Regions from separate parts of the Clostridium nitrophenolicum genome, predicted to be linked through region 1. Evidence: riboswitches for the same ligand, from Rfam matches in the RefSeq annotation. Region 1 holds a riboswitch; the other holds the start of a gene.
What was found. A riboswitch is a leader RNA that binds a small molecule or an ion and turns the genes downstream of it on or off. The one in region 1 is predicted to bind cyclic di-GMP.
Positions count from the first base shown of each region.

Region 1 (3,432 bases):
GCCACGTGAAAGTTGTTTTTTATTTGAAGGATTATTTTCCTTATTTTTCTCAGCATTTTTTTCTGCAGCTTCAGATTTATTTAAGTCAGACTGTTGATTATTATCTTCAGTAATTTTATTTTGTTCAGTTTGAGAATTACTTTCTTTATTAATAGGAATTTGTTCCGGTTGATTTTTAACTTCTTGTTTAGCTTCTTGCTTTATTGTTGCTAGTTTGGCTTGGCCTATATTTTTAGTATTAATATTTTTTATTGCATCCATGGATGCTACTTGATTGCTTTTAACATTATTATATATTTGACTAGCAGTACTAGCTTTGCCATATACATTTGCATATCTTATAGCAATAAGATCAATTATTATAAGAATTGTTAACATTACTTTCTTAACATTCGTACTCAATTAAAACATCCTCTCTATATGTTATTTTATTATATTAGTATGGACAAGTTTTCAAAAATATAACCAAATTTTTCATAATAGAATTGTGAAAAGTATGTTTTTTATGGCCAAATAAGAATTTAATAATTAAATAAAACCATTGAAATGACTTGAATTTCTAAGAAAATAATGTATAAAAATATAAAACATGTAAAATATTATAATGAGGTGATATCATGTCATTTAAAATTACATGGAAAACTCATTTAATATGTTTACTAGTAGCTATAATGCTAACTGAGTCTATGGGAAAAATACTAGATGTAATATTAAATAATTTTTTATCAAGAGGTGTAATAAGTTATCCTACAGACAATCCATTATTTAATTTTTATATTATAGCTGCATTGACAATGATACTAATTTGCACAATCCATGAATTAATTCATGGTATAACATTTAAACTCTTTGGTGGCAAAGTAAAATATGGAATTAAAATAATTTATGCATATACACAAGAGGTATCAAGCATGCCTATTGATAGAAATAAGTTTTTAATAGTACTTTTATCTCCAGTAGTAGTAATATCTATTGCTTCTACGCTATTTCCACCTTGGATTGGTGGTTTAATCTATTTTTTTAATTTAATAGGAAGCATAGGAGATATATATATGGCTTTTGTTTTATGCAGATGTAGTTATGATAGTAAAATAATAGACAGGGAATATGGATTTGATGTTATTAAGTAAACTATTGTAATAATATAGTATATATATTATAATTAAAATATTGTTTTCAAAATTATACAAATAACTCCAATATATACTATAATGTAGCAAATTGATACAATTATTAATGCTAATTTTTAATATATATTTTATATCGACAATAGCACACTTATTGAAAGGTAAGGTCGCAAAGCTATGGGTCTAAGGGAATAGTTAATCCTATGATTGCCAGGTTGCCGAAATGTAATTTTATGTTGTATTTACATATAACATAATCTATTAGGCACCTAAAATTATTTTAGGTGCCTTTAATATTTCGTAGGTGAGGTAATGTTATGAAAAATAATTTTATGAGCTTTAAAGAATGTGGCTGTAATATATATGGCACATACAATAATATTTCTTTTCGGGAGGACGAAGTGATAGGCCAATATATAAGTCCTATTATAGGAGTACATATCATGGAAGCAGAAATGCTAGCAAGTTTGATTTACGGAAAAGACTTTTATACGTGGGAACATTCAAAGAATGTGGCATTCTACGCCAATACAATTTGTGAAATACTACCAATATCAGAGGAAGAAAAGTTGAAAATTCATTTAGCATCTATATTGCATGATGTAGGAAAAATAGGTATAGATGATTCAATATTAAAGAAACCAGATAAGCTGACAGTAGAAGAATATGAGGAGATTAAAAAGCATTCAATTATTGGCGAAAAAATAATAATGAACATTAAATTCTGTGAAGATTTAAGTGATATAATAAGAAGTCATCATGAAAGATGGGACGGAACTGGTTATCCTGACGGTTTAAAAGATGATGAAATTCCACTTGCTTCTCAAATTATTGCAATTGCAGATACCTTTGATGCTTTAACATCAGATCGGATATACAGGAAATCTATTTCACAAAATTCAGCTAAGGAAATATTAATTAGAGAAAAGGGAAAGCAATTTAATCCTGAGCTGGTAGATATATTTATGGATATCTTATATAATGATATTTGATTAGAAAAATGAATTTTGTAGTTCGACATTACTTGCAAAGTGAGGTACAATAATTGATCTTTTAATCCAAATTTTACCTTGTAATGTAGCATATAAAATACTATAATACCATTATGTGAATAAAAAATATAAAATAAATGTAAAATAATCAATATAAAGGTTGCAGTTAAGTATTATCTAGTCATTAAGAGGAGTGTATGCTATGAGTGGTTATATTGAAAGCACAAAAAAGGCAGAAATATCTATGAGATTATCAGAATTTGAAATGCCTCCAATGCAAGATGTTTTAATTGTTGGTAAAAAAGCTCCAATAGGGCCAGAGGGCGCAAGAAGAATGGCAGATGCTCTGTCGCCAGATCAGTATGACATTATTAGAATTGATCACGATGCAATTGAGGCTGTTGTAATTAGAAAATCTTTGCTCAATATTCTACCTAAGGAAAAATTAATACCATTAGTCTTAGAAGAAGGAGGAAGAATTGCTACACCTTCGATGATAATAAAAGTACAAGTAAATATTGTGCTTCAGGTTAGCAGGTCTATAGATATATGATAGGAAACATATCAGATATAATATCTTCAAATTATGTAACTATAAATGCATGTGACAGTATTCAAAAAATTCAAGATTTGATTTTGGATAGTGATTGTCACTATTTTTTGGTTGTAGAAAATAATGAAACTGTTGGCGTGTTAACATATAAAAATTTATTTAAAGCACATCCTAATAGACTTGTGGCTGATGCTATGACAAGCTCTATTATATATATAAACAGCAATACATATATGTGGAAGGCAAAAGAGATCTTTGATAAAAGCGGAGAAGATGTTTTATTAGTTAGAGATGATAATAGGCTATTGGGAATGCTAATAAAAAATCAGCTTTATAAAGAATTAGGTAAGCATATAGACCTCTTAACAGGTTTATACAAGAGTGATTACATATATTATAATATCCTAAAGCTAATAAAGGAAGGAATAACTCCTGCTATTATTTTTATTGATTTAAATAACTTTGGATATATCAATAAAAAATATGGACATATTCAGGGAGATATAGTATTAGAGGAATTAAGCAAAATTTTAAAGGACAATACCCCTAAAGATACTTTTTTATCAAGATTTGCAGGAGATGAATTCATTGTTTTAACTCCTTATTCAATAGATAAATCTATTGATCTAGCAAGATATTTGATAAAAATTGTTTCTTCAAATACCTTTACTGATAATATAGATGTTACTATTTCAGTTGGAGTATCTGCAGCAAAAGAGAACAGGACTATAGATGATAATATAATTTCACTTGTATATAA
Region 1 is NZ_AP042469.1:3,023,930-3,027,361, reverse strand. It holds gene ACZ5N4_RS14375 (hypothetical protein) at 1-402, opposite strand, end outside; gene ACZ5N4_RS14370 (DUF3267 domain-containing protein) at 618-1,130, shown strand; cyclic di-GMP riboswitch class I at 1,262-1,350, shown strand; gene ACZ5N4_RS14365 (HD-GYP domain-containing protein) at 1,445-2,119, shown strand; gene ACZ5N4_RS14360 (hypothetical protein) at 2,322-2,672, shown strand; gene ACZ5N4_RS14355 (GGDEF domain-containing protein) at 2,669-3,432, shown strand, end outside.

Region 2 (3,432 bases), 1.9 Mb from region 1:
TCCAACATAAAGACCCCCTTTTAGTTATTCAATGATTAATGTTGCATAAAAAAGTCGTTAAATGACGAAAACATTTTCAATTCGTTTTAAGTATATATCATTTTTTGTGGATTGTAAAGCAATTTTATTGCATTTTGTTGTTTTTTTGTGCTTTTTTGACAAGTTTCAGTTGCATTTGCTTGATTTCATTGGTATTATATAAGCAATGTTAAAGATTAAATTCTATTACTTATACTTGTTTTTAATATCAATTACAAAAGTAATTGATAAAAGGAGGTTAAAGTCCTAAATGGACTTTAACGGGTAATTTTGCGAGTGGGAACGAGCAGGGGTTAATTACCCAGTGTGACCACTGAAAGGAGGAAAGAAATATATGAAAGAAAAAAATAGCAAAAGCATTATAGACTATATTATTGTATATTGCGGATGTATTCTTCAAGCCTTTGCGGTTACATCAATCTTAAAACCAGGTGGACTAGTTGTAGGGGGCTTTACAGGTATTTCACTTATATTAGCTAAAATGATAAATATTAAATATACATTTATTTATTACTCCCTATGTATTTTAGTTTTGACAGCAGCCTGGATTGTTCTAGGCAAAAAAGAAGCTTTAAAGATTATTCTTTTATCTATCACATATCCAATTATATTAATCTTCTTTGATAACCTTAATTTGAACTTTATTGATCTTGCTCCTAGTGATAAATTATTATACTGCATATACTATGGAATTATTGCAGGTGTCGGTATGGGTTTAGTACTAAAAAAAGGCTTTTCACAAGGGAGCTCAGATACTCTTGCTAAAATAATTCATAAGAAGATATTTCCCTATATAAGCATTGGACAAATTCTACTTATTATCGATATATGCGTTCTTGTCTTGTCTGGATTTGTTTTTGGACATACTGCAATATTATATGCTATTATTATGCAGATGATATATACAAAAGCAGTTGATACCATCCTGTTCGGTTTTGGATCATCTTTGGTAAAAATGGTTATCCTTAGTAGTGAAACAGATGAAATTTCTAATTTTATCATGAATACAATTAACCGCGGAGTTAGTATTGGTCAAATTTTAGGTGCTTATTCTAATAAACCTAAAAGAAAAGTTATCTTGATTTGCTCTACCCGAGAGGCAATGGTTGTTAAAAATTATGTTGCAAAAGTAGATAAATCTGCATTTGTCAACCTTGTTCCTGTAATCTATGCATGGGGAAAAGGAAATGGATTTGATGAGTTACAGTTAGATTAAATAAGTAAAACCTGGCTATCATATAGGATGCCAGGTTTTATTTTGAATATGTAAAAAGCATCTAATATTGATGCTTTTTTATTTAATAATTAATTATCAAAAACTAATATTTCTTTGAAACAGAATACTCATCACTATTTTTAATCATTGTATAGTTTAATTTTTTACTATTAAAAATTGAATCATATGTTGTGTCTATAGTAACCCATTTGTTATTTAAATAAACTTCATTCCAAGCATGATAAGCTTTAACATCATTTTTATATCCCTTTACTAATTTTGTTGGGACACCTACACTTCTTAACATAGCTGCAAATAAAGCTGAATAATCATAGCACATTCCTTTTGAAGATTTAAAAATACTTTCTACATCAGGAACATACTCATCATCTATACGACTTATTTTATTATAATCATAACTTATATTCTTTACGACATAATCGTAAATACTCTTAATTTTTTCATCATCAGTTTTTAAATTTTTAGTTAGCTCTTGTGCTTTTTTTACTACATTCATTTCTTGATTCCAGTTTATATTTTCAACTGAATTTAAGTAAATATCATTTTCATTTTTTAAATCTAAATTTATTTTTTCTGATTTAACTACAACGTATTCATTACCATTACTATTTTCTAATAAAGCAACATTATATTCACCATTACCTAACTGAAGTGGAATATTTGTCTGTGGTTTTAAGTTATAGAAATATTTATTGTTCCCTTTTTGAACCATTATTTTTGTCTTAACATCTTTGTTTGCATTATAGTTTACCTTTAAAAGTCCTTTATTTAACTCAGTTTTATCAAATATGCTAGTATCTGAATAAGCTAACACCGGCTTCGTAGATAAAAGCATAAAAATAAATATTACAAAATAGCAAGTAGCTTTTTTTAACATATTCTATTCTCCTTTCGGTAACTGGCTGCCATGATATAAATATAACTTATACCTAAGGCCCTATAGCTTTGCGTCACTACCTTTCGATAGTTTTGCCTTTATCGGTGAAGAATCACTCGATAAAAAATTTTATTTAACTATATTATAATACACACTTAAATCTTTTTCACTATTTTTTTTGCTTTTTTATCTATTTTCATTTAATTTTTCCTTTAATAATAAGACGACCTGTTGGATTAATCATAGGATTACATGTTATCAAAGTAATCTCTCTATCTACTTTATTACTATTTAAGACCCAAGTTTCTTCTGGTTTTACTAAAAATTTTTCATACACAGTATATACATATTCCTGTGATCCATCAAAAATTTTTATTTTATCTCCTATCTCTATCTCTGATAATCTATTGAAATTTCTACCATAAGTATGACTTCTATGTCCTGCTAAAGCATAGTTACCAACTTGACCAGGTTTAACATCAGTATTAACAGATGCTATTGAAACACTTAAGTTTTCTTGTGAAGCCCCTTGTAAAATAGGCTGATATAAATTTATTTTGTCAATTTTAATTGTGCATGTAGAATTATTATTTGATTCCTGCAAATTACTGTTATTAGTTTTCAATTTTGTTTTATCTTCACTATTCTCTATATTATCCTTGTAAATCAAATCTAATTTCTTCATAATTTCTTTTTGTTTATACGTATAATAATATTCTGATAGCTTAGGGTAACAAATTATTACAATTCCTATAAAAATCAATAATGTAGAAATTATTCTCCTCATATAACCTCCTAGTATTGTATAAGTTCAATTTCATCCCCCTAACACAACAGTGACAGTACAAATTATAAGAACTCTAAAAGTCGAATAAAAAGAACCTCTATAATATATTAATATAGAATACATTATAGAGGTCTAATTATTAAATTACACTATTTTTTTGCTTTTTCTTGAATTTATTCTTAATCCAGCAATTAAAAGCAATGTTCCTAAAGCATAATATGGAATAGAACTTCCTTCACCAGTTTTAGGTAATAACGATGCTCCGTCTGCAATTTTATCTTGTGGTACAGCTACTTTTTTTGGAGCATAATAGTATACTACTTCTGTAGTTCCGTCTATATATTTACCTTTTTCATTACTTGGTACTTCAACTAGCTCATATCCATCAATGTCTTTCGCTGTTGTAGAGTATTCTGTTCCTATTAGCTTCTTGTCAGTAATTTGTGACGCAATTTCTTTGTTTGTATCTCTATCTAAATACTTAATTACTAA
Region 2 is NZ_AP042469.1:1,165,232-1,168,663, reverse strand. It holds gene ACZ5N4_RS05335 (MFS transporter) at 1-8, opposite strand, end outside; gene ACZ5N4_RS05330 (YitT family protein) at 374-1,255, shown strand; gene ACZ5N4_RS05325 (transglutaminase-like domain-containing protein) at 1,359-2,153, opposite strand; cyclic di-GMP riboswitch class I at 2,167-2,260, opposite strand; gene ACZ5N4_RS05320 (class D sortase) at 2,350-2,940, opposite strand; gene ACZ5N4_RS05315 (MucBP domain-containing protein) at 3,085-3,432, opposite strand, start outside.
Region 2: it holds a riboswitch for cyclic di-GMP, as region 1 does, so the genes downstream of both, ACZ5N4_RS05325 (transglutaminase-like domain-containing protein) here and ACZ5N4_RS14365 (HD-GYP domain-containing protein) in region 1, are expected to answer to the same signal.